2 linked regions of the Nonomuraea sp. NBC_00507 genome follow. The protein of the gene in region 2 interacts with the protein of the main gene of each other region in a pairwise test. Links are inferred from orthologs where the notes say so. Each region holds a gene or a part of one and is shown on either strand. Other genes may lie near its edges. The genes, in order: OHA25_RS20845 and OHA25_RS46735.

What was found.
Region 1: the proteins of OHA25_RS46735 (region 2) and OHA25_RS20845 interact in binary tests that used the Escherichia coli proteins (3 or more experiments, as listed by UniProt). The link is inferred for Nonomuraea sp. NBC_00507 from one-to-one orthologs.

What each region holds. Positions count from the first base shown.
Region 1 is NZ_CP107853.1:4,185,358-4,200,414, reverse strand. What follows is about bases 7,660-10,620. They hold OHA25_RS20845 (cysteine desulfurase family protein), read right to left. Parts: upstream 9,742-10,620; coding sequence 8,578-9,741; downstream 7,660-8,577. Other genes in these bases: OHA25_RS20840 (TetR/AcrR family transcriptional regulator), read left to right, coding at 9,795-10,316; OHA25_RS20850 (DUF695 domain-containing protein), read left to right, coding at 7,660-8,585. In the rest of the region: OHA25_RS20880 (hypothetical protein), read left to right, coding at 1-7; OHA25_RS20875 (putative bifunctional diguanylate cyclase/phosphodiesterase), read right to left, coding at 8-2,083; NAD-dependent DNA ligase LigA, read right to left, coding at 2,361-4,550; OHA25_RS20865 (methionine synthase), read right to left, coding at 4,653-5,645; OHA25_RS20860 (MBL fold metallo-hydrolase), read left to right, coding at 5,670-6,302; tRNA 2-thiouridine(34) synthase MnmA, read right to left, coding at 6,401-7,462; more of OHA25_RS20850, read left to right, coding at 7,530-7,659; OHA25_RS20825 (electron transfer flavoprotein subunit alpha/FixB family protein), read right to left, coding at 12,410-13,363; OHA25_RS20820 (electron transfer flavoprotein subunit beta/FixA family protein), read right to left, coding at 13,382-14,161; OHA25_RS20815 (serine/threonine-protein kinase), read right to left, coding at 14,400-15,057. UniProt on the Escherichia coli protein: Master enzyme that delivers sulfur to a number of partners involved in Fe-S cluster assembly, tRNA modification or cofactor biosynthesis. Catalyzes the removal of elemental sulfur from cysteine to produce alanine.
Region 2 is NZ_CP107853.1:9,693,470-9,708,511, reverse strand. What follows is about bases 6,314-9,259. They hold OHA25_RS46735 (sulfurtransferase TusA family protein), read right to left. Parts: upstream 7,937-9,259; coding sequence 7,691-7,936; downstream 6,314-7,690. Other genes in these bases: ctaC (aa3-type cytochrome oxidase subunit II), read left to right, coding at 9,226-9,259; OHA25_RS46730 (cysteine desulfurase family protein), read right to left, coding at 7,933-9,066; OHA25_RS46740 (carbohydrate kinase family protein), read left to right, coding at 6,614-7,600; erpA (iron-sulfur cluster insertion protein ErpA), read left to right, coding at 6,314-6,497. Outside these bases: OHA25_RS46775 (alpha/beta fold hydrolase), read right to left, coding at 1-639; OHA25_RS46770 (ATP-binding protein), read right to left, coding at 882-2,132; OHA25_RS46765 (winged helix-turn-helix transcriptional regulator), read right to left, coding at 2,443-2,844; OHA25_RS46760 (alpha/beta fold hydrolase), read left to right, coding at 2,938-3,699; OHA25_RS46755 (rhomboid family intramembrane serine protease), read right to left, coding at 4,110-4,610; quinolinate synthase NadA, read right to left, coding at 4,818-5,975; more of erpA, read left to right, coding at 6,144-6,313; more of ctaC, read left to right, coding at 9,260-10,053; ctaD (aa3-type cytochrome oxidase subunit I), read left to right, coding at 10,050-11,714; OHA25_RS46715 (cytochrome c oxidase subunit 4), read left to right, coding at 11,714-12,127; OHA25_RS46710 (L,D-transpeptidase), read left to right, coding at 12,279-13,472; trpD (anthranilate phosphoribosyltransferase), read right to left, coding at 13,544-14,590; OHA25_RS46700 (hypothetical protein), read right to left, coding at 14,597-14,995. UniProt on the Escherichia coli protein: Sulfur carrier protein involved in sulfur trafficking in the cell. Part of a sulfur-relay system required for 2-thiolation during synthesis of 2-thiouridine of the modified wobble base 5-methylaminomethyl-2-thiouridine (mnm(5)s(2)U) in tRNA.

The sequences.
Region 1 (15,057 bases), 5.5 Mb from region 2 along the record:
ACTCTAGTCAGGCGGAGCGGCTGACCTCGGGCCGGTAACCGAACTCGACCTGGGCGGCCGCAGCCTCGGAGCGCTCGCGGAGCCAGACCGTGGCATCGGCGGCGGGCATGGGCTTGCAGAAAAGCCAGCCCTGCCCCACGTCGCAGCCCATCTCGGCCAGCCGCACGGCCACCTCGTCCGACTCGACGCCCTCGGCCACCGAACGCAGCCCGAGCGAGCGCACCAGGTCCACGATCGAGCGCACGATCCGCTCGTCGTCCTCGGAGCCGGCCATCCTGCGCACGAACGAGGCGTCGATCTTCACCTCGGACACCGCCAGCCGCTGCAGCCTGATCAGCGAGGAGTAACCGGTGCCGAAGTCGTCCAGGGCCAGCGGCACGCCCAGCGTGGCCAGCGCCTTGATGGTCTCCTGCGTATAGGCCTGGTCGCCGGTCAGAATGCGCTCGGTCACCTCCAGCTGGATGGCCGACGGCGGCAGCCCGTACTTGGCCAGCCCCACCTCCAGTTGCTCGGGCAGGGCCGAGTCGAGCAGGTCGCGGGCGGAGATGTTGACCGAGATCTGCACCCTGAGCCCGGTGTGCCACCAGAAAGCGGCCTGCTCGAGAGCCTCTTCGATCACGTACGCGGTCAGCTGCCGCATCAGGTAGGACTGCTCGGCCAAAGGAACGTATTCGGAGGGCGCGATCGCCCCGTGCACCGGGTGCCGCCAGCGCAGCAGGGCCTCCACCCCGTGGACGGCGCCGCTGCCGAGGCTCACCTTGGGCTGGTAGTGCAGCCGGAGCTCCCGATTGTCGATGGCGCGGCGAAGATCACCGAGTAAGGTGAGCCGCTCGGGCGAGTTGCGGTCCTTGTCCGGCTGGTAGAGCTCGACGCCGGTGCGTCCCTCCTTGGCCAGGTACATCGCCACGTCGGCCCGCTGCAGCAGCAGCTCGAAATCGGGCGCGTGATCGGGATAGAGCGCGATCCCGACCGAGGCGTCCACATCGAAGGTCATGCCCTCCAGCCGCACCGGCTCGGTCAGCGCCGCGCGCAACCTGGCCGCCACCTCCCTGGCCGCGTGGGCGTCCCTGATCGAGGGCAGCAGCACGGCGAACTCGTCGCCGCCCAGCCGGGCCACGACGTCCTTGGGGCGTACGGAATGGGTGAGCCGGTGCGCGACCATCTGCAGCAGCCGGTCGCCCACCGGGTGGCCCATCGTGTCGTTGACCTCCTTGAACCGGTCGAGGTCGAGCAGGAACAGACCGACCCGCTCGTCCTGACGGGCCTCGGCGAGCGCCTCCTCGGTGCTCACGATGAGCATCTTGCGATTGGGCAGGCCGGTCAGCTCGTCGTGCAGGGCCTGGTGGTCGCGGCGCATGGACAGCGTGGCGGTGAAGTAGACGGCGGCCAGGGGGGCGACGAAGAGCGGCACGAGGCCGGGCGAATGGTTCATGACCACGACGACCAGGGGCGCCAGGCCGAGCAGCGCGGCGTAGACGAGGCTCTGCGGCCCCACGGTGACCTTCAGCACCCGCACGATCGAGCGCCGTTCGTGCAGCGCGACCGCCCCGCTGACCAGCGTCGCCCTGGAGGCGAAATAGGCCACCCCGGCCAGCGCGATCGCCGGCAGGTGGCCGCCGCTCGGCTCCCACGGCGCGGCCGGGCTCGGCGCGATCCCGAACGCCCCCAGCACCACGGCCGCCGCGGTGAGCGCCAATGTCGACTGAGCGATGTTGAACATGACCCGATGCCACGACTTGCGGGTCACCACCCCGTTGATGGCGACGGCGACAGCCTGCATCAACACCGCGACCGGCAGGCCGAAGTGCAGCAGCACGGCGAAGGTGAACATGGTGGACGGGTAAGTGCCGCCCACCAGGCTGGCGGACGACACCATCACGGGCCTGAGCTCGCCCAGGATCACGAGCACCGCCAGCACCCAGAACAGTGCCGTGCGGGCCAGCTCCACGAGCGCCACCCAGTCCAGCCTGATCATCGCCACGACGAGGGCGGTGAAGCCGACCACGGTGACGCCTGCGAGGAACGCCCAGAGCGGCGTGCCGACGCGTGGTCCGGTGTCGCGAGTGTCGGTTGGGTCAGTCATCGGTAACAGAACCCCCATTAGGTCACTATGGGAGGGTACGACCTTCACCCCACTTCGCGAAACCAAGCGCGTACGGTCCGTAATTCTCCTTTCCGACATATACCCAAAAACCACCCTGCGTAGCAAACGCGAAGCCATGCGTATGTACGCCCGCGCCACAACACCCTGACTCCGGGTCCCACACCTCGCGACCGCGGCGGCCGACCCCAGCCGGGCCTACCGCCGCTAAGCCTCCTCAGGCTTGACCACCCGGCCGCCCCAGCCGGGCCTGTCGCCGTTAAGCCTCTTCGGGCTTGACCGCCACCTGCGCCGCCGCCTCCGGCCCGTCCTTCAGCAGGACCTCGAACCCGGCCCCGTCGAGGATCGGCACCCCCAGGCTCACCGCCTTGTCGTACTTCGACCCCGCGTTCTCCCCCGCCACCAGGAACGACGTCTTCTTCGACACCGACGAGGCGACCTTCCCGCCCCGGCCCGCCAGCGCTTCGGAAGCCGAGTCCCGGGTGTAACCCTCCAGGGTCCCCGTGACGACGAACGTCAGCCCGCCGAGGGTCTGCGGCCCCTTCTCCGGCGCCGGCTCGTCCTCCATCCGCACTCCGGCCGCCCGCCACCGTTCGATGATCTCCCGATGCCAGTCGACCGCGAACCATTCCTTGATCGTCGTGGCCATCCGCGGCCCGACGTCTTCGACCGCCGCCAGCTCCTCCTCCGAGGCGTTCATGACGGCCTCGATCGACCGCATGGCGTCGGCGAGCTTGCGCGCGGTGGGCGGCCCGACGTGCCGGATGGACAAGGCGACCAGCACCCGCCACAGCGGCACCTGCTTGGCCTCCTCCAGCTCCGACAGGATCAGCCGAGCGTTCTGGCTGGGCTCGCCGTTGATGTTGGAGAAGAACGAGACGATCTTCTGCTCACCCGTCTTGGGGTCGATCTTGGGCAGGCCGGTGTCCTGGTCGCGGACGACCGACTTGATCGGGATGAGCTGCTCGATCTTCAGGTCGAACAGGTCGGCTTCGGTGCGCACCACGGGCTCCTGCGGCGGCAGCGGCTGCGTGAGGGCGGTCGCCGCGACGTAGCCGAGCCCGTCGATGTCGAGCGCGTAGCGCCCCGCCGCGAAGTAGATGCGCTCGCGGATCTGCCCAGGGCAGCTGCGGGCGTTGGGGCAGCGCAGGTCGGCGTCGCCCTCCTTCTCGTATGCCAGCTGCGTCCCGCACTCCGGGCAGTGCGTCGGCATGACGAACTCGCGCTCGGACCCGTCACGCAGCGCCGCGACCGGACCGACGATCTCGGGGATGACGTCGCCCGCCTTGCGGAGCACCACGGTGTCGCCGATGAGCACGCCCTTCTTGACCACGATGGCCGCGTTGTGCAACGTGGCCCGCTCGACGGTCGAGCCGGACACGACGACCGGCTCCATCACCGCGTACGGCGTGACCCGCCCGGTCCTGCCCACCCCCACCTGGATGTCGAGCAGCTTGGTGTTGACCTCCTCCGGCGGGTATTTGTAGGCGATCGCCCACCGCGGCGCCCGCGAGGTAGATCCCAGCTCGCGCTGCGTGCGGAAGGAGTCGATCTTGACCACGACCCCGTCGATCTCGTATGCGGGATCGTGGCGGTGCTCGCGGTAGTGCTCGATGTAGCCGTTGACCCCGTCGAAGTCCGGCACCACCTTGTAGAGATCGCTCACCGGCAGCCCGAACTCGCGCAGCCGGTCGTAGACGTCCGACTGCGCCCGCGGCTCCTTCGCGCCCTCCCAGACGCCGATGCCGTGCACCAGCATCCGCAGCGGCCGCTGGGCCGTGATGCGCGGGTCCTTCTGCCGCAGCGTGCCCGCCGCCGAGTTGCGCGGGTTGGCGAACGGCGCCTTGCCCTGCTCCACGAGCTGCTCGTTGAGCTTTTTGAAGTCCTCGACCGGGATGTAGACCTCGCCGCGCACCTCGACCAGGCTCGGCACGTCGTCACCCTTGAGCCGGTGCGGGATCCCCTTGATCGTGCGGACGTTGGCCGTGACGTCGTCGCCGGTGCGCCCGTCGCCCCGGGTGGCGGCGCGCTCCAGCCTGCCGTCCCGGTAGACCAGCGCGATCGCCAGTCCGTCGATCTTCAGCTCGCACAGGTAAGGCCCGGGGTCGCCTTCGGCCAGCCGCTCGGCGCGCGTCGCCCATCCCGCCATGTCCTCGGCGTTGAAGGCGTTGTCCAGGCTCTCCATCCTGGCCAGGTGCTCGACCTTGGCGAAGTCGCCCGCGACCGGCGCGCCGACCTTCTGCGTCGGCGAGTCCGGCGTCTGCAGCGACGGATGGGCCTCCTCCAGCGCGAGCAGCTCCTTGAACCACTCGTCGAACTGGGCGTCGCTGACCGTGGGCTGGTCGAGCACGTAGTAACGCCAGCGGGCGTCCTCGACCAGCTCGCTCAGCTCGGCATGCCGCTTGAGCGCGGCCACAGGCACGCCCCCGACGCTCGACTCGCTGGTCACGGCACCCTCTCCTCTCGTCCGACGGCTTGAGCAAACGCTACCGCCGAGCACCGACAACGCGAATGGCCCGGGCATCCAAGAGGGCCCAGCGCGTATCCGCGCTCAGCCCTCTTGCCTGCCACCCGTAGGATCCTCCTTGAGCACCTGGGCGGCCTTCCTGCACGCCGCCAGCGCCGCCTTGGCGTAGGCGGGGGACGCCCCGGCCAGCCCGCACGCCGGGGTCAGCACGACCTGCCCGGCCAGCTTGTCCGGCGGGAACCCGAGCCGCCGCCACAGCTCCACCGCCGGCTTGGCGATCACTCCCACATCCGGCAGCCGCACGTCCCTGCCCGGCACGACGCCGAGCAACAACATCGCCCCGGCCTCGACGAGCTCCCCCAGCGTCTCCTGGTCCCGCCGCCGCAGCAGCGAGGCGTCCACGGAAACCCCGCGAACCCCGCCCCGCCGCAGCATGTCGAACGGCACGGAGCGGGCACAGCAGTGCACGACCGGATCGTCGAACAGCCGCAGCGACTCTTCGACCCGCCATTCCTCCACGGCGGCGAGCCGGCCGAACCCGGAGGCGGTCGGCACGGTCCCGGCCAGCACCCCAGGCAGCCCCGGCTCGTCGAGCTGCAGCACGATCTCCGTCACCCCGGGCAGCCGCCGCCGCACCTCGGCGCAGTGGTCCGCGACTCCCTGGGCGAGCGAGGCGGTCAGGTCGCGTACGGCCCCGGCGTCGGAGAGCACCTTGTCCCCGTGCCTGAGCTCGATCGTCCCGGCCAGCGTCCACGGCCCGCAGACCTGGAGCTTCAACGGCCCGGCGTAGTCGTGCCCGATCTCCTCCAGCGCGTCCAGGTCCCGCCGCAGATGATCGACGGCCCGCTGATGATCACGCCCGGGCCGGTCGGTCAGCCGCCACCCGGACGGCTGCACCTCGACGGGCAGTTCGATCAGCAGCGCGGCCGTCCTGCCGACCATGTCGGCGCCGACACCCCTGGCCGGCAGCTCGGGCAGGTACGGCAGCCCCGGCACCTCACCGAACACGACCCGGACCGCTTCAAGATGATCATCTCCAGGATGCGAGCCGACCCCGGTGGCTTCCCACGTAGACATGGGTACAAGCGTAGGCTCTGGCGAATGGAGCTCACCAAGTACGGTCACGCGTGCGTACGCCTGGAAAAGGACGGCAAGGTCCTCGTCATCGACCCGGGGGCGTTCACCGAGGACCCGGTGCTCGACGGCGCCGACGCGGTCCTGATCACCCACCAGCACTTCGACCACGTCGATCCTGGCAAGCTCGCGACCGTCCCGCCGGGCGTGGAGATCTGGACGTGCGAGGGCGTCGCCGGCGAATTGTCCGACGTGCCGGTCAAGGTGAACGTGGTCCGGCACGGCGACGGCTTCGAGGCGGCCGGTTTCGGGGTGAAGGTGTTCGGCGAGTGGCATGCAAAGAATCACCCCGATTGGCCGATCGTCCAAAATGTCGGCTTCCTGGTGGACGACGAGGTCTTCTACCCAGGTGACGCGCTCACCGTCCCCGAGGCGGAGGTGCCCACGCTGCTGGTGCCCACCAACGCGCCGTGGCTGAAGATGGCGGAGATGGTGGAGTATCTGCGGACGGTACGCCCCGCGCGGGCGTACTCCACCCACGACGGCCTGCTCAACGACAACGGCCTCGGCCTCGTGGACAACTGGCTGAGGGTGGAATCCGACAAGCTCGGCGCCGACATCCGCCGTCTCCAGATCGGCGAGTCGGTCACCCTGGGCTGACGTCAGGTCAGGCCGGCGTCCACCGTTCGGCCGGCGGCGTCACGACCTCGGACGCGACGAGCGCTACGAGGCCGGGACGACGCCCTCGGACGCGAGCGCTACGAGGCGCCCGCGATGGTGGCGGACCCCACGACGGTGTCCCCGCGGTAGAGGACGGCCGCCTGGCCCGCCGCGACGCCCGTGGCCGGGCGGTCGAGCTCGATGCGCAACCCGCCGTCGATCTCCTCGAAGCGGCACCCGTAGACCTCACCGTGTGCCCGCAGTTGCACGGCGAGCTCGCCGGAGACCTCGGACGGCCCGTTCCAGACCGGCGGGCCGCAGGTGATCGACGTGACCTCCAGCGCCGAACGCGGCCCGACCGTGACCGTGTTGGACACCGGCTCGATCGACAGCACATAGCGCGGCCTGCCGTCCGTGGCCGGGCGGTCGATGTGCAGGCCCTTGCGCTGGCCGATCGTGTAGCCGTGCGCGCCCTGGTGGCTGCCGACCACCGCGCCGCTCTCGTCCACGATGGGCCCTTCCGCCGACCCGAGCCGCTTGGACAGGAAGCCCCGTGTGTCGCCGTCGGCGATGAAGCAGATGTCGTGGCTGTCGGGCTTGTCGGCGACGGTCAGGCCACGCCTGGCGGCCTCCGCGCGCACCTCCGCCTTGGTCGAGTCACCCAGCGGGAAGATCGCGTGGCCGAGCTGCTCGCGGGTGAGCACGCCCAGCACGTAGGACTGGTCCTTGCCCTCGTCAGCGCTCCTGGACAGGACCCCGTCGATCAGCCTGGCGTGATGACCGGTGGCGACCGCGTCGAAGCCCAGGGCCAGCGCCCGGTCGAGCACGGCCGCGAACTTGATCTTCTCGTTGCAGCGCAGGCACGGGTTGGGCGTGCGGCCCGCCGCGTATTCGGCCACGAAATCCTCGACCACGTCACGCTGGAAACGCTCGGCCATATCCCAGATGTAGAACGGGATGCCGATCACGTCGGCGGCGCGGCGCGCGTCCCGCGAGTCCTCGATCGTGCAGCACCCCCGGGCGCCCGTGCGGTGAGATTGGGGGTTGGCGGACAGGGCAAGGTGGACACCAGTGACATCGTGGCCCGCCTCGGCGATCCGAGCGGCGGCCACGGCGGAGTCGACGCCGCCCGACATGGCGGCAAGCACACGCAATCCCATGACCTTTCCAGCCTACTGTCCGGCGGGGAGTGCGCGACCATGACGGGGATCTGGGAGTATTCAGCCCATGCGACTGTTCGGGCGCAAGGACGCAGACGACGAGGACGACGAGCCGCGCGGAGACGGGATCGCCGAGTTCTGGACGTGGTGGCAGGAGACCAGGCCGCGGCTCGACTCGCTCGTGGCCGCGGGCGACACCGGAGGGCTGGAGGACCTGCTCGCCTCCGCCGTCGCCGCGCTGCATCCCGACCTGGTCTGGGAGGTGGCGCCCGGCAGGAACGCCATGCACACCCTGGTGGTGACCTCGGCGGGCGACGCCGAGCTGCGCCCACTCGCACACCGCTGGGCCAAGGGCGCGCCGGAGGCCGACCTGCTCTGGGAGTTCCACCCATCGCGGCAGGCCAATCCACAGGCGCTGGAGCTCACCCTGGACGTGGGCGGCTTCGAGTTCGCGCTCGACAAGCTGATGCTGGGCCTGCGGGCGCCACGGGACACACCGCGGGTCGACGTGGCCGCCTACCATCCGATCTTCGGCGAGCTCGACGAGGACACCAGGATGGAGACCGCGCTGCTGGCCCTGGACTGGCTGCTCGGCGAGGACGACGTGGCCAGGTGGGTGGGCGAGATCACGGCCGTCACGTTCGAGCCGATCGACGCGGTGCCCGCCGTGCATCTGCCCGCCGTGGTCGCCGACGTGGCCTCCGGTTTCGACGAGGAGCAGTGGGTGCTGCTCGAAGGGCAGACGGCGGGCGGCGCGCCACTCGTCGCCACGGCCCGCTATCCGCTGCGCCCGGTCGACTATCCGCTGTTCGACCAGCACATCGCGATCACGCTGCCGTACGCGCACCGCGACGAGGCCGGCCTGCCGATCGGCGCGTCGCTGACCGCGCTGCGCGACTTCGAGGAGCGGCTGGCCGCCCGCATGCTCAAACTGCGTGACGACGCGGTGCTCGCCGCGCACCTGAGCACCGAAGGGCTGCGCACCATCCACGTCTACGCCGACCCGACCGGCGAGGCCGCCATCCACGCCAAGGAGCTCATCGTGGGCTGGGAGGAGGGCGAGCCCCGGGTGGACGTCGGCACCGACGCCGGATGGACCGCGGTGGCCCCCTTCCTCAGCTGAGGCCGGCGCGGCGGGCGCGTTCTACGACGGCCGGGAGCACCTCGATCAGCCGGTCGACGTCCTCGCGGGTCGAGGTGTGGCCCAGGGTGAACCTGAGCGAGCCCCGAGCCGCGGCCGCGTCGGCTCCCATGGCCAGCAGCACGTGTGACGGCTGCGCCACGCCCGCCGAGCAGGCCGAGCCCGTCGAACACTCCACGCCCTTGGCGTCCAGCAGCATGAGCAGCGCGTCACCCTCGCAGCCGGGGAAGGAGAAGTGGGCGTTGCCGGGCAGCCGGTTGTCCGGATCCCCGTTGAGCAGCACGTCGGGCACGGCCTGGCGGACGCGTTCGATGAGCTCGTCGCGCAGCGCCGTCAGACGGCTGCTCAGGGCCTCCTGATGCTTGACGGCGGTGCTGACGGCGGCCGCGAGCCCGGCGATGGCGGGGGCGTCGAGCGTGCCGGAGCGCACGTCGCGCTCCTGGCCACCGCCATGCTGCACGGACACCGGGGTCAGCCCTCTGGCCAGCAACAACGCGCCGACCCCCATCGGGCCGCCGACCTTGTGGCCGGTCAGCGTGAGGGCGTCGGCCCCTGACTCGGCGAACGAGACCGGCAGCTGCCCGATCGCCTGGACCGCGTCGGTGTGGAACGGGATGCCGTGGTCGCGGGCGATGGCGGCCAGCACGCGCACCGGCTGGACGGTGCCGACCTCGTTGTTGGCCCACATGATGCTGATCATCGCCACGCCGCCGGGGTCGCGCTCGATCGCTTCCCGAAGCGTGTCGGGGTGCACCCGGCCGTAGGCGTCGACGTCCAGCAGCTCGACCTCCGCGCCCTGGCTGCCGGACAGCCAATGGGCCGGGTCGAGCGCGGCATGGTGCTCCACGGAGCTGAGCAGCACCCGCCGCCGCGGCTGCCGCGCCCAGTAGAGCCCCTTGATCGCGAGGTTGTCCGCTTCAGTGCCGCCCGAGGTGAACACGACCTCGCTGGGCCGAGCTCCGAGCGCGTCGGCGATCGTCTCCCGCGACTCCTCGACCACCCTGCGCACCTGACGGCCCGCCGCATGCAGCGAGGAAGGATTTCCCACCCGTTTGAGTTGCTCCGTCATGGCCTCGATCGCCTCGGGCAGCATGGGCGTGGTCGCTGCATGATCAAGATAGGCCGACGGTCTGGTCACGTGCTCAGGGTATCTCGTTTGCGACTGTACCGTCCGGACGGTACAGTAAAGACATGAGACGAGACGAGCTTTTGGACGCGGCGGAGGAGCTCCTCTGCGACCAGGGCTCGGCCGCGCTCACGCTCGCGGCCGTCGCCGAGCGAGCAGGTGTGAGCAAGGGCGGCCTCCTCTATCACTACGGCTCCAAAGAAGCCTTGATCAAGGCCATGGTGGAGCGGTTGATCGAGGACTTCGACGAACTCATGGCCGCTCAGCCGGATGAGACCTACACCGAGCGCTACGTGGGCGCGACGCTGGCCGCCGTGCGATCGGGCCGGCTGCGACGATGGGCGGTCGTCACGGGGGCGTCGGGCAACCTCTTCCTGCTCGCGCCGCTCCGTGACGCGATGGCCCGATGGCATCGCGAGGGGTTGAGCGAGGAGCCGGATCCGCAGGCATCGCAGATCGTACGGCTCGCGTGTGAGGGGCTCTGGGACGTGGCCAGCCACGACCCGGAGCTGAACACCGAGGACGATCTGCAGGCCCTCGAGGGCCGCCTGCGAGCCCTGCTGAAAACTCCGCCCAAAGCGCCCTGACCCGGCCCGTCCCAACGACCCGCACCTAGCGCCGCCGAGGGACTTCGGCCGACCCCGCCGAGGGTCCGGCGTCCGCGAGGACCCGACGCCTATCGCCACGCCCCCGATCCGTCCGCCAACCCGGCGCCGGGCCGGCGAGACGGCGTGCGGCGGAGGCCGGCGCGGACCAGCACGGCGCCTGGCTACACGACGCCCCACCCGCACGACGCTGCAACCGAGCGGCGTGCCACATGCGTCACCCCACGCCACTGATATCCAAAATGATTAACGATCTTGTGAGGTGTTGCCGAATGACCCGCAACCTGAGGAGCGCCCGCTACGGGGCGGTCCTCACCTTCGTCCTTAGCGGCCTGATGGTGGGCACGATGACCGTGCGTATCCCGGCGCTGACCGACAAACTCGGCCTGTCCGAGTCCACGGTCGGCGCCATCCTGCTGGTCTGGGGTCTGGGCGCCCTGGTGACCATGCAGTCCATGCGCAGGATCATGACCCGCGCGGGCAGCAGGGGGGTCCTGCGGGTCGGCGGCCCACTCACCGCGCTCAGCCTCGTGGCCGTGGCCTTCGCCCCGGATCTCCCGTGGCTCATGGCCGCCGTGGCGCTGTTCGGCCTGGGGTTCGGCATGGTCGACATCGCCATGAACGCCCAGGGGTCCACCGTCGAGCAGGCGTACGGCCGTCCGCTGATGAACGGCATGCACGCGGGCTGGTGCGTCGGCGCGATCGCGGCAGGCGCCCTCGGCAGCCTGTCGATCGCCCTGGGACTGTCGTTCACCGCCAACGTGGCGCTGATCGGCCTGGCCGCGCTACCGGTCATGATCGTGCTCGGTCGCACGTACCTGCCCGAGGCACCGGCCGCCAAGGCCGCCGCGAGCGGCCGCCGCCGCATGCCGCCGATCGTCTACCTGCTCGGCGCCATCATGTTCTTCGCGTTCATGGTGGAGGGCACGGTCGCCGACTGGAACGGCCTCTACATGCGCAACGAGCTCGGCGCCCCCGAGGCGCTGGCGGCGCTCGGCTACCCGGTCTTCGAGGCGGGCATGCTGATCGCGAGGCTCACCGGTGACCGGCTGCGGACCAGGTTCGGCGTGCGCGGCATGCTGACCGTCTCCGGGGTTGCCACGGCCGGGTTCTTCGCGGTGGTGCTGCTGGCTCCCGCGGCGCTGGTGGCGGTGTTCGCGATGTTCTTCGTGGGCCTCGGCGTGGCGACGATCTCGCCGCTCACGCTGTCGCTCGCCGGGACCGCCACCGACACCCCGGGGCCGGCGATCGCCCAGGCGGGCGCGATGGGGTACACGGGCCTGCTGCTCGGCCCCGTGGTGATCGGCTTCCTGTCGGACACCACCAGCCTGCGTACCGCACTCGGCATCGGCGTCGTCCTGGGCCTGCTGATCGCCCTGGCCGCCCGCCTCCTCCCCCGTACCGAACCGGCCACCGTCAACCGGCTCCCGCTCCCGGACCGGCAACCGGCCGAGATCGCCGCCTGACGACCCGATCTGGGAGTTTCCTGTGGATCGCCGTCGCCGCCCCGCGCTCACCCGCCGGGCGGCGCGGCGAGGCGCTATCTTGGCTCGATCATGGAGGAGTGGCTGGATCCAACTGGGATCTCAACGCAGCGCCTGCACGTGAGGGCGACCACGCGTGCCGACCAGCCCGCGTTGGAACGTACATGGCTGGGCCCGGACATCCGCCGCTGTCTGGGCGGTCCGATCGCCCCCGAGATGCTGGAACGACCGCGCGTTTGCGCTCTACCACGGGAGATCGTCCGTCGTCTCGGTGAGTGTCTCCCGCAGTTCGTCCGCAAGGCCTGTGGCGTCCGCACCGAGACGGGTCAGTTCGGTACCGACTTCGACAGCGGAAATCCATCGGCGGCGACGAGAGACCGGGATGAGTGATGCGCTACAAGCGTAGCAACGCCTCCGTGGCCTCGATTGTGGAGTCCTCCCGCCCACGCCCTCGGCCACGCGGTCGAGCCGACGAATCGGCGAAACGGCTTTGAGCGGGGGTTTGGGGGGCTGAGCCCCCCAATGTCACAGTCTGAGCTCCCTTGCGCGAAGCGCTACCGCGCGAAGACCATGCTTATCCCCCCGCGCACCCTACTTGCGCTTCTTGACTTCCTCCGTGAGCTGGGGCACGACCTGGTGAAGGTCGCCCACCACTCCGTAGTCGGCCAGCTCGAAGATCGGCGCCTCAGGGTCCTTGTTGATGGCGACGATCGTCTTGGCGGTCTGCATGCCGGCCCGGTGCTGGATCGCCCCGGAAATGCCGGCCGCGATGTAGAGCTGCGGCGACACCGTCTTGCCCGTCTGGCCCACCTGGAACTGGTGCGGATACCAGCCCGCGTCCGTCGCGGCGCGCGAAGCGCCGACGGCCGCGCCGAGCGCGTCCGCGAGCTCCTCGATGATGGAGAAGTTTTCGGCCGAGCCGACGCCGCGGCCGCCGGAGACCACGATCGCGGCCTCGGTCAGCTCGGGGCGGGCGCCCTTCTCCTGCTTGACGCGCTCCACGATGCGGGCCGCCTTGGCCGCGTCGGACAGCGCCACCGAGATCTCCTCCTCCGCTCCGGCGCCCCCGGCGGGCGCGGGGGCCGTGGAGTTGGGGCGTACGGCGATGATCGGGGTGCCCTTGCGGACCTTCGACTGCACGTTGATGCCGCCGCCGAAGATCGACTGGTCGGCTACGAAGCCCTCGCCGAGGCCCACGGCGTCGGTGATGACGCCGGAGTCGGTCTTGACCGCGAGGCGGCCGGCGACCTCCTTGCCCTCGGGCGTGGCGGCGACCAGCACGGCCGACGGCGACTTGTCGGCCACCAGCTGGGCCAGTAGCTCGGCCTTGGGCGCGACGACGTGGTCGACGATGTCGCTCGCGGGAGCGACATAGATCTTCTCGGCGCCGTACTCGGCCAGCCTGGCCTTGGCGTCCGGCGTGATGCCGGGGCCGGCCCAGACGGCGGCCGGCGTGCCGAGGGAGCGGGCCAGCGTGAGCAGCTCCAGCGTGACCTTCTTGACCTCGCCGTCGACGTGCTCGACGAGAACGAGAATCTCCGACATTTCAGTAATCCCCCGTTCTCAGATGAACTTCTTCGACGCCAGGAAGTCGGCGGCTTTCTCGCCACCGTCGCCCTCGTCCTTGACGACCGTGCCGGCCGCGCGCGGCGGGGCCGCGGCGAAGTCGACGACCTCGGACCAGGCCGCGGCCAGGCCGACCTGGGCGGCGTCGATGGAGGCGTCGCCGATGGCGAGCGTCTCGACCGGCTTCTTCTTGGCCGCCATGATGCCCTTGAACGAGGGGTAACGGGGCTCGTTGATCTTCTCCACCACGGAGACGACGGCCGGCAGCGTGGCCGAGACCTTGTCGAAGCCGTAGTCGGTGAGGCGCTGGATGGTGATCGAGGAGCCCTCGATCTCGACCTTGTTGGCCAGCGTGAGCTGTGGCGCACCGAGGCGCTCGGCCAGCATGGCGGCCAGCACGCCGGTGCGTGCGTCGGTGGACTCCGAGCCCAGGACGACCAGGTCGAAGCCGATCTTCTTGAGCACCTGGGCCATCGCGTACGAGGTCGACAGCGCGTCCGAGCCGTGCAGAGCCTCGTCGCTCAGGTGCACGGCCTTGTCGGCGCCCATGGCCAGGGCCTTGCGGATGGTCTCGGTGGCCTTGCCTGGGCCCATGGTGAGCACGGTGACCTCGCCACCGTGGGCTTCCTTGAGCTTCAGCGCCTCCTCGACCGCGTACTCGTCAAGCTCGTTGACCACGCCGTCGGCGGCGTCGCGGTCGAGCGTCTTGTCATCGGACCGCAGCTTGCGCTCGGTCGCCGTGTCGGGGACCTGCTTCACGCAGACGACGATGTTCATGGCCGGTGGCCGACCTCCCGTTTCGCGTGCGCCACCGCGTCGCTGCGGTGGGCGCCGGATGCAATGCTGTCCAGACTGCCAGGTGTCCTCCGGGCTCCCGGCAGAGGGTGGCTTGTCGCGGTCATGTTACCCATGGGTAGCTTACGCGCAAACCGCCGCGGATGCGGACGACACGACAGCCACCATACCGAGCTTAATTCTGTTAACGCCCACCAGGCCCCGCGCCGCCACCGGACCGTCATGCCGACAGCAGGAACACGATCCCGACCACCAGCGCCGTGCCCGCGAACAGCGCCAGCGTGAACGTGCTGAACACCGCCGCCAGCCCGAAACACAGCCCGACGACCCCCGCCACGCTCACCATATCCGTGATCATGCGACTGCGCCGGTAAGGGCCGTGCGAGAACAGCGCCACCCCGGCATCCGCCACCACGGCCAGCGCGTACGCCGCCAGCAGGAAGAGCGCGACCTCCGACAGCGGCTCCCACGCCGCGGCCGCCAGTAACGACACGAACAGCCCCGAGCCGATCAGCCAGCGCCTGCGTACCTTCTCCCGATGCCGGGCCTTGGACTCCTCCACCGTCCGCCGATGCCGCTCCTTGCCCGGCCGCCACTCCACGGTCATCGCGTGGTCGGCTGCGCGAGAGGTGCGGGGCGGCGGAGCAGGCACGTGGGCGACGCCCAGCTTGGCGCAGATCTCCGCGGCCGTCGGCCGCGCGGCCGGATCGACGGACAGGCACACCCGCAACAGCGGCGCCAGCCACTCGGGCACGCCTTCCAGATCGGGCGGATGGTGCACGACCCGGTAGGCGACCGCGGAGGCCGGACCCTGCCCGTACGGCTGCCGCCCGGTCGCCGCGTACGCCAGCGTCGCCCCGAACGAGAACACGTCGGCC
Region 2 (15,042 bases):
AACGCGTGGGCGGCCTCGCCCACGGCCACCGGGTTCATGCTCTACATCCCGTGCGTGGCGTTGGGGATGCCGGCCCGCTCGGCCTGCGGCAGCCAGTTCATGAGGAACCGCTGCGTCTGACGGCTTGAAGCCCCACTGCGAGATCGCCGGGAAGTCGGCGAAGGTCGTGTCGACGCACTGCTCGACGCGGTCCCACACGTCGAGCGGCCCCGTCATCTCGACGGCGGGCAGGAAGCTCGGCCCGCACACCGCCTCCATGTACAGCTGGGCCGCGCCCAGCTTGTCGCCCGTCTCGTACAGCTTCATCGCGTTCATGAAGGCGTCGACGTTGGCGGTGATCGTGTCCGGCTCCTCGCGCGGCAGGTACGGCTCCAGCAGGATCGCGCTGTGCGCCCGCTCGGGGTAGGACAGCAGGAACTGGAAGGCGATCACCCCGCCGAAGGAGAAGGCCATGATGTGCGCCTTCTCGATGCCCAGGTGATCGAGCAGTTCGCGGGCGTGCTGGGCGCCGCCCTCGATGCTCAGCACGGGCTCGCCCTCTCCCAGCACGGCGTACCTGAGCTCGGCGTCGCTCACCTGCGCCCGCCGGTCATGCTCGACGTTCCATTCGCGCCCGATGTACAGGGCGTTTCGCATCATGGCTTGTGCTCCAATCCGGCCAGGAGGCCGGTCTCGTCCAGGCTCGGCATGAGATCGAAGACGAGGAACTCCAGGTAGTAGCGGCCCCACAGCAGGTCCCAGAGCGGGAACCGCTCGCTGAACTCCTCGCTGCGCTCGCGCGCCAGCCGCTCCTCCAGCTCCCAGATCAGCGAGTCGAACTCCGCTGCGGGGAACGGCAGCCCGGCAAGTACCGCCGCCGCGATCGAGCCCGCGCGTCCCTCCTAGCGGTCCCACAGGGCGCTGATCGGCAGCGCGGTCAGCCGGTCGCCGAAGGCGAGTGAGCGCTTCCCGGTGTAGAGCACGAATCCGTGGACGAATTGATCGCCGAGAGCGTCCCTGAGGGTCGTCAAGCCCTTGAAGTCCTTGAGGTCCACGGCATCGGTGGATTTGGCCTCCACGCCGACCACCCGGCCGTTGGTCCGCTCGATCACTAGGTCGACCTCGGCACCCTGACTGATACGCCAGTGAAAAAGATTCATCCGGTACGGCGCCCATGTCGCTTGCTTGGCCAGCTCATTGGCGATGAAGGTCTCCACGAGCGCCCCACGGGCGGGCGCCACGCGTGCTGACAACCCTTCAGCGTCCACCGACAGCAAGTGCGCGGCCAGCCCGGTGTCGGTGATGTGCACCTTGGGACGCCGTACGGCCCTGGCGTTGAGATTGCGCGACCAGGCAGGCAGCGACTGCACGAGGAAAACGGTTTCCAGCAGGCCGAGGTAGCGACTGACCGTGGTGCGGTGGAGCCCGAGATCGCCGGCGGTCTTGACGACGTTGAGCTCCTGAGCGGTGGAGGCGGCGACAAGTCTCAAAAGTTGCCGGAGGTTGCTGGGCTCATCGATCTTCGCCATCTCTCGAATGTCGGTGTCGATGATGGACTGCACGTAGGCCCTGTACCACTCGCCGCGGGCGAGCTCCGACCGCATCGCCATGACTTCGGGGTAGAAGCCCCGGGCGATGAGATCGAAGTAGTCCTCCCTGTCGCACGAACTCGGTGTCGTCGTCCTGAAGGACTCCGGCTCCTGGAATGCTCTCTCGAGAAAGGATGTGCCGCCGCCCGAGAGCTCCTGTTGCGCGAAGGGCCAGACTTCAATGATGCTCGCACGTCCGGCCAGAGATTCGCTCAGCGACGGAGTCGCAAGAAACCTGGTCGAGCCTGCGAGCACGAACTGCCCGCGTTCCGCCGAGCGGTCCACGGCCGATTTGATCGCGAGCACAAGGTCGTCACCGCCACGTTGGATCTCATCGATCATCATCGGCTTGGGCCCGTCGGCTACGAACACCTCCGGATCGGCATGCGCGGCGGCGCGTAGCGTGCCATCGTCCAATGTCAGGTACGTGCCGCCACGACAGGCCTCAAGTTGCCGCAGGAGTGTGGTCTTCCCGGACTGGCGAGGCCCGTTGATGATCACCACTCTGAAGGCCGCCAGGAACTCGACCGCATGATCGACGATGTGTCTCGGCACCAGCTCCACGAGCTCCCCCATCTGTAGAACCGACATTCTACGGAGGGAGCACCGACATTTCACGGCTTTCCAAACCGACATAGTTGAGCCATTGGACTGACATTCTGCGGGATCGTGAGCCGACATACTGCCGAAGACACCAGTCCAGACGCTGGAGAGTGGATCGATGGAGCGAGTGCACCACGGCGGGCGCTGGCCCGCGTGTCCCGTGTGGTCCTTCCACAGGCCGGCCACGTGCCCTGGGCCGATGACCCGGACGGCTTCCGTACGGCGGTGAGCGCGTTCCTGACAGACCGGCTGTGATGGGCGTGCGGCCCGCTCACTGACGGTTGTCGTACTCCCGGCGGGCCGCCGTGATGACCGGCGCGGCACGGCGGGCCCAGGCCGTGAGCGCCTCCAACGGCTCGCGGATGTCCTCGATCAACGGCGTGGTGGCGTACTCGACGCGTGGCGGCGCGTCCGGATAGACGGTGCGCGTGACGAGCCCGTTGCGTTCCAGGTCGCGCAGGCTCACCGTCAGCATGCGGCGGCTGATCCCCGGGATGGCCCGCTCCAGCTGGGTGAACCTGCGCGGGCCGTCGCCCAGTTCCACCAGCACCTGGGCACTCCACTTGCCGCCGATCAAGGCCAGCACCTCGGGCAAGGGACATTCGTCGTCGGGACCGCCCGCCTCGCTCCCGGCCGCGAGCTGGTCCGTTACCCCGGTGTTCCGTTGCGACAAGAAAGTGCCTCCTTCCGGTCCGTCCGATCATGCTCCACGATGGGTCCCGTTACAAGTCGTAACGTTCCTGCGTACAAGCCCTTTGGAGGATGTGTGCCCATCGCACGCAGCAACGGTTTCAAGATCTCCTACGAGGTTTCGGGGGACGGCCCGCCGCTGGTGCTCCACCCCGGGATGTTTCAGGACGGGGCACATTGGACCCATAGCGGTTACACGTCGTCCCTGACGCCCGCCTACACGGTGATCGCCATCGACCCTCCGGGACTGGGCGCCGGCGACGCGCCGCGCGAGGTCGAGGCGTACGCGCTGGAACGGCGTGTCGCGTACGTGACGGCCGTGCTCGACGACGTGGGCGCCGACCGTGCCGCGTTCTGGGGCTACTCCCTGGGCGCAATGACCGGTTACGCGGTCGCGGCGCTCGCCCCGGACCGCCTGACTTGCCTGGTGGCCGGCGCCTGGGACCCCATCGGCGGCTTCCGCTCGGCCATCGAGCCCACACTGCGGCAATTGGCCCTGCCCGCCGACACCGACCCCTATACCCTGATCAAGCAGGGCGCCGCCACCGACCCTTACCAGGCCGCTCTGATCGGCTCCGGCGACCTCGGCGCCTTCCGCGCCAACTACGAGGCGTTCTCCCGCGAGGCTGGCCTGCACGCCGAGCTCGCCGCCTCCGGCGTGCCCATGATGCTGTATGCGGGCACGGCGGATCCCTGGCACGACCCGATGCGCACCTTCGCCGACCGCACCGGTGTTGCGGCCTTCTTCTCCTTGCCCGATGCCGATCACAAGGAGGGCTGGGACAAGTCCGGGGACGTGCTTCCCCAAGTGCTGCCATTCCTGGCCGCCAACACCTGACCACGCACTATCTAGCCTCAGGACAGCAGTTGCGATGACATGCGATCATCTGCGCCAAGACGTCCTTCCCTGATCAGGGCACCCGTCTGTTTGCCGCTTTCGGCTTCAGCGTCGTATGTGTGGCGGTCCTCACCGGCTACGGGCTGTTGGCGTGAAGCCTCTGGAAGTTGGAGTGGCTAACCACGGAGCTGATCAAGGGAGGCGGCATCGCGGCCGTGGCTCTTCCTGCCGCTGGCATGGCTGTGGGGCGAGCGGTCTCGGCAGGGCGACCTCGTGACGTGCGAATCTTCGCAGTTGCGGCGGGCGCGGCCCTCGGTGCGGTGTGCCTGCTTGTCGGCTCGGTTGGCTACGTCATGTTCTCGCTGTTTGGGAACCTGTAGGGCCTTCACCAGCTAGTGTCCCGCGCGCCGTCAGAGCCCGAGATCGTCCAATTCCTTCAGTAGCGTGGCCCGAGAGTTCGGGTCAGGGGACGCCGTTGCGGGCCGGGGGCGGCCGCGGTCGCGGAACAACCAGCCGCCCAGCAGACCCCCGAGGAAGCCGAACAAGTGAGCCTGCCAGCCGATGCCCTCCTGGGGCAGCAATCCGGCGAACTGATAGGCGAAGCACAGCGCCATGACCACGCCGACCACGATGTCGATGAGATGCCGGTCGAACGCGCCGCGCACCAGTACGTAGCCGAAGTACCCGAAGACGACGCCGCTCGCGCCCGCGCCGACGCTCATCGGCTGAGAAGTGAACCAGGCGCCGAGGCCGCTGGCCACGATGTCGGGCAGGCTCGCGGGGTTCCATGCCTGTACGCCGAACTCATAGCTCAGCGCATAGCCCGATGCCCAGCTGACGATCTGCACGACCCAGATGACAGCCAGGAACCCGACCATCACCCAGAACGCCTTGCGGGCTTCGGCGATCATGATCTCGGCCGTGCGGCCGGTGGCTGGAATTTCAGTGGCTCTCAAACACAGGGGCGTCCGTCGCCGCGCCGTATCGGATCTCCTGGAGTCGACGTCTCGGCGGGGGAGCCGGGCTCCCCCGTGAGAGGAGCCCGGAGCCCAGTCGCGCGTAGCGCGTCCCCTGCGGAGGTCCATGCGGTTGGGCGGGGGATATGGGGATAAATCGGCCTATGGGAGGGCGAGCATGCGGTCCAGGGCGACCCTGGCCCAGTGCGTCGTGTCCTCGTCCACCGTGATCTGGTTCACGACCTCACCCAGAACCAGCGATTCCAGGGCCCACACCAAATGGGGGAGGTCGATCCTGTTCATCGTGGAGCAGTAGCAGACCGTCCGGTCCAGGAACGAGACGTTCTTGTCGGGGAACATCTGGGCCAGGCGCTTGACCAGGTTGAGTTCGGTGCCGATCGCCCAGCTCGAGCCGGCGGGGGCCGCCTCCAGCTTCTTGATGATGTATTCCGTCGAGCCCACGTAATCGGCCTTGAGCACGACCTCGTGGCGGCACTCCGGGTGCACGAGGACGTTCACGCCGGGGATGCGGGCGCGTACGTCGTCCACCGAGTCGGCCGTGAAGCGGCCGTGCACCGAGCAGTGGCCGCGCCACAGGATCATCCTGGCCCGCTCCAGCTGCTCCTGGGTGAGGCCGCCGTTCGGGCGGTGGGGGTTCCACACCACGCAGTCGTCCAGGGACATGCCCATGTCCAGCACCGCCGTGTTGCGGCCCAGGTGCTGGTCGGGCAGGAACAGCACCTTCTGGCCCTGCTCGAACGCCCAATCCAGGGCCCGGCGGGCGTTGGAGGAGGTGCAGACGGCGCCGCCGTTGCGGCCGCAGAAGGCCTTGATGTCGGCGCTGGAGTTCATGTATGTGACCGGGATCACCTGATCGGCCAGGCCGGCGTCCTCCAGGGCTTCCCAGCACTCCTCGACCTGGTCGAACGTGGCCATGTCGGCCATCGAGCACCCGGCCGCCATATCCGGAAGTATTACCTTTTGGTCATCGCCGGTGAGGATGTCGGCCGACTCGGCCATGAAGTGCACGCCGCAGAAGACGATGTACTCCGCCTCCGGCCGTGCCGCGGCCTGCTGGGCGAGCTTGAACGAGTCGCCCGTCACATCGGCGAACTGGATGACCTCGTCGCGCTGGTAGTGGTGGCCGAGCACGAACAGGCGTTCGCCGAGCGCCTCCTTGGCCTTGCGGGCACGTTCCACCAGGCCGGGGTCGGAAGCGGGTGGCAGCTCGCCGGGGCAGTCGACCCCCTTCTCGCTGTGCGGATCGGCGTTCCGGCCGAGAACGAAGAGCGGCAGCCCAGTCTGGGTGGCCATGGCCATACCCCCTTATCGTCGAAGTGACGATACTCATGATGACACACGGGCATCCATGGTTATTCCGGGGCTGGACGGTCGGCGGGCGGCCCGGGAATGTGTGGCATCGTCCAGGTGTTGGTAGCGTCATTGGTAGGACGTCGAAAACAGACAGCCGGGTTAGGGAGTCAGCAGATGACGGTTGAGAGCAGCGAGACCACGACGCAGGGTCTGATCCTGACTGACGCGGCCGCCGCCAAGGTCAAGAGCCTGCTGGAGCAGCAGGGTGAAGAGGGTCTGCAGCTGCGGGTCGCCGTGCAGCCGGGTGGTTGCTCCGGCCTGCGCTACCAGCTCTTCTTCGACGATCGTTCGATGGACGGCGACGTGGTGACGGACTTCGGCGGCGTCAGCGTGGTCACCGACCGGATGAGCGCTCCTTACCTGATGGGCGCCAGCATCGACTTCGTCGACACCATCGAGAAGCAGGGCTTCACCATCGACAACCCGAACGCCACCGGCTCCTGCGCCTGTGGCGACTCGTTCAACTAGTCGTCGGCCACTGGTCGAAGGTCGGCCGCGAGGTCCCGTTCGCCTTTGTGCGCGCGGGACCTTCGCGTATTCTCGTGGGGCTCATTGGCCTGCTGACAACGAGGAAGAAGAATCCCGTGCGCATCGCCGTCACCGGCTCCATCGCGACAGACCACCTGATGACCTTCCCAGGAAGCTTCGGCGATCAGCTCATCGCCGAGCAGCTCGACCGGGTGTCACTCTCGTTCCTGGTCGACGATCTGCAGATTCGTCGCGGCGGGTGCGCCGCGAACATCGCATTCGGCATGGGCTGCCTCGGCCTGAAGCCGATTCTCGTGGGAGCCGTCGGCAACGACTTCGCCGACTACCGGTCCTGGCTGGAGCGCCACGGCGTGGACTGCGGCTCCGTGCACATCTCCGAGACCCAGCACACCGCGCGTTTCCTGTGCACCACTGACGAGCACCACAACCAGATCGCCTCGTTCTACACCGGCGCCATGGCCGAGGCCCGGCTCATCGAGCTGCAGCCCGTCGTCGACCGCGTCGGCGGCCTCGACCTGGTGCTCATCAGCCCCAACGACCCCGACGCGATGTTGCGGCACACCGACGAGTGCCGTCAGCGCGGCATCCCCTTCGCCGCCGACATCTCCCAGCAGCTGGCCCGCATGGAGGACGAGCAGATCCGCCAGCTCGTCGACGGCGCCGCCTATCTCTTCTCCAACGACTACGAGAAGGGGCTCATCGAGCAGAAGACCGGCTGGTCGGATGAGGAGATCCTGGGCCGGGTCGGCGTGCGGGTCACCACGCTGGGGCCCAAGGGCGCCGTCATCGACCGCAAGGGCGAGCCGTCCATCCAGGTCGCGCCCGCTCCCGAGCTGGGCAAGGCCGACCCCACGGGCGTCGGTGACGCCTTCCGGGCCGGGTTCATGTCCGGGCTGGCCTGGGCGCTGCCGCTGGAGCGGTGCGGGCAGATCGGCAACCTCACCGCCACGCACGTGCTGGAGCGGGTCGGCGGGCAGGAATACGAGCTCGGGCAGCAGGGCTTCCTCGAGCGGTTCACCGCCGCGTATGGCGCCGAGGCGGCCGCGGAGATCGCCGAGCACGTGCGCTGCTACCACCCCTGAGCCGACTCCGAGCTGCCACCACGCCTGAGTCGGCGCCAAGAGGCGCGCTTCAGACCGCCCCGTCCTCGGCCTACGTGCCGGGGCGGGGCCTCAGTAGTTGCGTCTGACGTGGATGGCCCAGCCGCCCTCCGGCAGCTCGTACGAGCCGACATGGCGATGCGACTTCAACCTGCACCACGCCGGCACGTCCGTATAGGCCGCCGGATCGTCGGCCAGCACGGCCACCACGGCGTTCAGCGGGACGTAGTTGATCTGCTCGGCGAGCATGATGATCGGGATCGGGCACTTCTTCCCGAGTGCGTCGATCGTCAAAGCCGGCTGAGTAACCTCGGTCATGCGACTCCTGCGTCCTGGCGGATGCGGCGCACCATCTCGGGCAGCACGGCGAGGAACCTGTCGACCTCCGCCGCGGAGACGCCCCTGGGCAGCGACACCCGGACATTCCCATGCGTCAGCACGCCCATCGCTTCAAGAACGTGCGATGGACGAAGCGTACTAGCGGTGCACGAACTTCCGGACGATACGGCGAATCCCGCCTTGTCCAGCTCGGTGAGCAGGGCCTCGCCGTCGACATAGAGGCACGAGAAGGTCACGATGTGCGGCGCCCGCTCCTCGGGGTCGCCGATCACCTCCACGTCCGGGACGATCTTCGGCACCGTCTCCCTGATCTTTCCGACGAGTTCGGAGATCCGCGCCTGCTCCTGCGCGGCCTCCGCGCTCATCGCGCGCAGGGCGGCCGCCGCGGCCACGATGCCGGGCACGTTCTCGAAGCCCGGCACCCGCCGCCGCTCCCGCTCGTCCTCCGGCAGGAACGAGCGGAACCGGGTGCCCTTGCGCACCACCAGCACGCCCACCCCGGCCGGGCCACCCCACTTGTGTGCGCTGGCGGTGAGCACCGCCCAGCCGGGCGGCATCGGCATCCGGCCGGCCGTCTGCGCCGCGTCCACCAGGAGCGGAACGCCGTGCGCCCGGCACGCCGCGGCCGCCTCCGCCACCGGCTGCAGGGTGCCGACCTCGTGGTTGGCCGTCTGCAGGCAGGCCAGCGCGGTGCCGGGCCGCGCCACGGCCTCGGCGAACGCGTCGAGGTCCACCCGGCCGGTCAGATCCACTCCCACCGTCTCCACCGTGCCCCCGTCGCGTTCGTGCACGCCGCCGGCGTGCAGCACGCTGGAGTGCTCGACCGCGCTCGTCACCAGATGGCGCCCGGCCCTGCGCCTGCCGTGTAGGGTGCCGAGCACGCCGAGATGCACGGCCTGCGTGCCGGAAGAGGTGAACGACACCTCGTCCGGGCGCGCGCCGAGCGCCTCGGCCACCTCCGTGCGGGCCTGCTCCAGCAGCAGATGCGCACGGCGGGCCTGGCCATAGAGTCTCGCGGGATCGGCCCAGCCGACGTCGATCGCCGCCAGCAGCGCCTCACGCGCCTGCGGGTGGAGCGGCTCGCTCGAAGCCGCGTCGAAATACGCCACGAGACTCATCGTCCCACTTGCGGGGCCATCGAGGGGTCGCGCGGTGGGGCAAGGCACCTGCACGCTAATGTGTCTGCTTGTCAGTTGTGCATTGATCAGAACAGTAATACGAGCGCCCAAGGGAAGACTCTTGGGCTTCATCTGTGGGGTAGGCGATCCGTGAGTCCGACTCGCCGTACGACGCGGCGTTCGTTGGCCCGGCGCAGGGTGCCACGCGCCGCCGCTTTGGCGTTGCTGCTGGCCACTGCTACGGCGTGTGCTAATGACGTCCCCGAGGCCGACTGGTCTCGCGGCCTTCTTCCCGAACACATCACCGAGCAGGGTGGCCCGATCCAGACTCTGTGGAACGGGGCCTGGATCGCCGCACTCGCCACGGGCGCCGTCGTGATCGTCCTGATCGTGTGGGCGGCCATTTTCCACCGCAAGCGCAAGGCGAAGGCCGATCTCCCGCCGCAGGTCCGCTACAACCTGCCGATCGAGATGCTTTACACCTTGATTCCGCTGGTCATGGTGTCGGTGTTCTTCTTTTTCACCGCCCGCGACAGCGAATACCTGACCCGCATGTCGAACAACCCGGATGTGCGGGTCAAGGTCGAGGCCTTCCAGTGGAGCTGGCGCTTCACCACGAATGTCGGCGGCAAGACGCTGCAGCCCGTCGCCGGCCTGCCGGTGAACGACTACAGGCAGGGCCCCCAGCTTGTCCTGCCCGTGAACAAGACGGTCGAGTTCGACCTGTCGACGGACGACGTCATCCACTCGTTCTGGGTGCCGGCGTTCCTGTTCAAGCGTGACGTGATCCCCGGCATCCCGGAGGGCAACCCGGGCCGCAAGTTCGAGATCAAGACACTTGACAAGCCGGGTGTCTACGCGGGCCGCTGCGCCGAGCTGTGCGGTGTCGACCACAGCAAGATGCTCTTCTCGGTGAAGCTCGTCAACGACACCGAGTGGAACCAGTACATCGCTACACAGGCTGGGAGTGCCCAGTGACCGCCATTCAAGAACCACTTCGCGCGCCGGTCGGGCGGCCCACCACCAAGGGCCAGGTGATCGCCAAGTGGCTGTCCTCCACCGACCACAAGATCATCGGGCACCTTTACCTGATCACGTCGTTCATCTTCTTCCTGATCGGCGGCGTCATGGCGCTGATCATGCGGGCGGAGCTGGCGCAGCCGGGGCTGCAGTTCACCAGCAACGAGCAGTTCAACCAGCTGTTCACCATGCACGGCACGATCATGCTGCTGATGTTCGCGACGCCGCTGTTCGCCGGCTTCGCCAATGAGCTGATGCCGCTGCAGATCGGCGCCCCCGACGTGGCGTTCCCGCGCCTCAACATGGTGAGCTACTGGCTCTACCTGTTCGGCAGCATCATCGCCGTGTCCGGCTTCTTCACCCCGGGCGGCGCCGCGTCGTTCGGCTGGTTCGCCTACACGCCGCTGTCGAACGCGATCAACTCGCCCGGCATCGGCGGCGACCTGTGGATCATGGGTCTGGCCCTGTCCGGTCTGGGTACGATCCTCGGCTCGGTGAACTTCATCACCACGATCATCTGCATGCGCGCCCCCGGCATGACCATGTTCCGCATGCCGATCTTCACCTGGAACATCCTGCTCACCAGCATGCTCGTGCTGATGGCCTTCCCGGTGCTGGCCGCCGCGCTGCTGGCCTTGGAGGCCGACCGCAAGCTCGGCACCCACATCTTCGACCCGGAGAACGGCGGCGCGCTGCTCTGGCAGCACCTGTTCTGGTTCTTCGGCCATCCCGAGGTCTACATCATCGCGCTGCCGTTCTTCGGCATCGTGACCGAGGTGCTGCCGGTCTTCAGCCGCAAGCCGATCTTCGGCTACATCAGCCTCGTGGTCGCGACGATCTCGATCGCCGGTCTGTCCATCACGGTCTGGGCGCACCACATGTTCCCGACCGGGCAGGTGTTGTTGCCGTTCTTCTCGTTCATGACGTTCCTCATCGCGATACCGACAGGTGTGAAGTTCTTCAACTGGGTCGGCACCATGTGGCGAGGGCATCTGAGCTTCGAGTCGCCGATGTTGTTCGCCGTCGGCTTCCTCATCACCTTCCTCCTGGGCGGTCTGACGGGTGTCATCCTGGCCTCGCCGCCGCTCGACTTCCACATCAGCGACACCTACTTCGTCGTCGCCCACTTCCACTACGTGGTCTTCGGCACCGTCGTGTTCGCCATGTTCGCCGGGTTCTACTTCTGGTGGCCCAAGTTCACCGGCAGGATGCTCGACGACAAGCTGGGCAAGGTTCACTTCTGGCTGCTGTTCATCGGCTTCCACACCACGTTCCTGGTGCAGCACTGGCTCGGCATGGCGGGCTTCCCGCGCCGCTACGCCGACTACAGTGCGGCCGACGGCTTCACCGACCTCAACATGCTGTCGTCGGTGGGCGCATTCGTCCTGGGCCTGTCCACGCTGCCGTTCTTCTACAACGTCTGGAAGACGTGGCGCAGCGCGCCCAAGGTCACGGTCGACGACCCGTGGGGTTACGGCGGCTCGCTCGAGTGGGCGACCTCCTGCCCGCCGCCGCGGCACAACTTCACCTCGCTGCCGCGCATCCGGTCCGAGCGCCCTGCGTTCGACCTGCACTATCCGCACGTGTCCGCCAAGCCCGTCCAGGAGGTGGAGGCCTGATGAGGATTCAAGGGTGGCTTTTCCTCGCGTGCGGCCTGTTCTTCGCCGGCGTCGACGTCGCCTACTGGTTCTGGACCAAGGCCGCCACCGGCCAGGGTGAGCCGGTCGGCACCACGGCCATGGCCATCTCGGTCGGGTTCGCGTTCATGGTGGGCTACTACCTGATGTTCACCGCGCGGCGCATCGGCCCGCAGCCGGAGGACAACAAGCAGGCCGACATCAGCGAGGGAGCCGGTGAGATCGGGTTCTTCAGCCCGAGCAGCTGGTGGCCGCTATTCGTGTGCCTGGCGGCGGCCTTCGCCTTCGCCGGGTTCGTGTTCGGCTTCTGGATGTTCCTGATCGGGGTCTTCCTGATCCTCATGGCCATGATCGGGTTCGTGTTCCAGTACTACCGGGGCAACTTCTCGCACTGAGCGAAAGCTGAGCGAAACCGGAGCGGGTGTCCTTCCTTGGGGGAGGACGCCCGCTTTTTCAGGTTCTTTACCAGTGGCCGGATGTGGTGATTCGAGCACTCAGGGTAATAAAGGAGGCAGAAGCGGTTCGATCTTGGGCGAGGGAGTCACCGTGGAGCGCGTAACGTATGGATCCGCCGGTCTTCTGGTTTTGGTGCTGGTGACCGCGTGCTCGGCGAACGACCCGGCGCCCATCGCCATGGTCGGCGGCGCGCGGGGTCCCGCGGTGTCGTTCTCTCCTCAGGACAAGACCAAGGACGTGTCCACCGACCAGCCTGTGGTCGTGGCGGCCAACAGCGGCAAGCTCAGGAGCGTACGGGTGGACGGTGGCAAGTCCGCCCTCAAGGGGATGCTGAGCGGTGACGGCACTCGCTGGCGCAGCATCGGCACCGCCCGCCCCGGCACCGCCTACACGGTCACCGCCGTCACCGAGGACGCCGCGGGCAAGCAGACCACGACCAGCAGCACGTTCACAACGGTCAAGGGCAAAGAGACGTTCGACATCGAGACGATCACCCCGAACAAGGACGACACCGGGCTGACGGTCGGCGTCGGCATGCCCATCATGATCGCCTTCGACAAGCCGGTCACCGACCGGGTGTCCATCGAGCGCAACCTCACCGTCCGCAGCTCCAAGCCGGTGGAGGGCGCCTGGCACTGGTTCGACGACCAGCACGTCGACTTCCGGCCACAGAAGTACTGGCCCGCCCGTACCCGAGTGCGGGTGGAGGCGCGGCTGGCGGGGGTGCGCGGGGGACCGGCCATGTACGGCAAGCGCGACGTCACGCTCAACTTCAAGATCGGCCGATCGCAGATCACCAAGGGGAGCACCGATGAGCACGTGCTCACGGTCCGCCGCGACGGCAAGAAGGTCCGCACCATGCCGATGAGCGCCGGCCAGGGCGGGCAGTGGAAGTACTACACGACCTCGGGCATCCACCTGGCGATGTCGCGCGAGCCCGTCACCGTCATGACCTCCCCCGGGATCGGGCCCGGCCAGGCCGGCTACTACCGGCTGACGGTCTACAACACCGTGCGCATCTCCAACAGCGGCGAGTACGTGCACAGCGCGCCCTGGTCGGTCGGCTCGCAGGGCAACTCGAACGTCAGCCATGGATGCGTGAACATCAGCCCGGACAACGCCAAGTGGTTCATCAAGAACACCCTCATCGGCGACCCGATCATCATTACCGGGTCGCCGCGGAAGCTGGAGCCCACGAACGGGTGGGGGCACTGGCAGGAGAACTGGCGGCAATGGCTGAAGTGGAGCTCGCTCAAGGCGGGCCCCACGATCAGCCTGTCGTAGCCGGTCGGCACTGGCACCGCCTCAGGCGATGCCTTGAGGACCCGGCAGCTCCGTGCCCGGGAGCCCCGCCGTCAGGCGGGACGCAAGGAGCGGCTGACCTCCACCCACCGGTCCAGGAGGGCCGCGGCGGCGCCGGAGTCCACGGCCTGCGCCGCGCGGGCATAGCCCTCGGTCATGGCGGAGTCGAGATCGTCGCCGGGGCCGTCGTAGGCCACCAGCGCGGCGGCTGCGTTGAGCAGCACCGCGTCGCGCACCGGCCCGGTCTTGCCGCGCAGCAGGTCGTGCACGGCCTGGGAGTTGAACGCCACATCGCCGCCGCGCAGGGCGCCCGCGTCGGCGCGCGGGATGCCGAGGGCCGCGGGGTCGAACGTCGTCTGCGTGGCGGTGCCGTCCTTGACCACCCACACCGTCGAGGTGCTGGAAATGGTCAGCTCGTCCAGGCCGTCGTCACCGCGGAACACCAGGGCGGACACCCCGCGCTCGGCGAAGACGCCCGCGAGCACGGGCAGCATCCTGGCGTCGAAGACGCCGATGGCCTGGGCCGCCGGGCGGGCCGGATTGGTGAGCGGGCCGAGGAAGTTGAAGATCGTGGGTACGCCGATCTCCTTGCGCGTCGGCCCGGCGAAGCGCAGCGCGGGGTGGTAGACGGGGGCGAAGCAGAACGCGATGCCGGCGTCCTGCGCCACCTGCGCCGTCTGCTCGGGCGTGAGATCGAGGCGGATGCCCAGGTGCTCCAGGACGTCGGCGGCGCCGCACGAGGAGGAGGCGGCGCGGTTGCCGTGCTTGACCACGCGCGCGCCGGTCGCGGCGACGACGATGGCCGCCATCGTCGAGACGTTGACGGTGTGGGCGCGGTCACCTCCGGTGCCGACGATGTCGACCACCCGGCCCTCCACGCTGAGCGGCGTGGCCAGGTCGAGCATGGTGCGGGCCAGGCCCACCACCTCGGACACCGTCTCACCCTTGGCGCGCAAGGCGATCACGAAGCCCGCGATCTGAGACGGCGTCGCGGAGCCGGACATGATCTCCCGCATCGCCCAGGCCGTCTCGTCTGATGTCAGATGCTCTCCGGCCAGGAGAGCGGAGAGCAGGGCAGGCCAGGTCGTCCGGGAGTCCATGGGCACCTACTTAGCGTTGAGTCGGGTGGAGGAACGGCGGCGCATCAGGTCGGCCACCGTGTCGGCCACGACCATGGGCTCCAGCGGCTGCGACACCACGGCGTCGGCCTTGGACCACTCGGCCAGCCACCGGTCGTCGCGCCGGGCGATGATCAGGCAGATGGGCGGGCAGTCATAGACCTCGTCCTTGGCCTGGCGCGAGACGCCCATGCCGCCCGCGGGCTGCGTCTCGCCGTCGAGGACGGCCACGTCGATCTCGCCCGAGCCCAGCCACTGGTGGACCTTGGGCTCGGTGGCGCACTCCACGATCTCGACGAAAGGCACGTCCGCCGCGGGCCGTCTGCCGATGGCCTGGATCACCTCGGCCCTCGTGGCGGCGTCGTCGCTGTAAACGAGAACCTTCATCGTGTCGTCGGTGCTCCCAGATGACGTCACTGTCGCGCTCACTATCG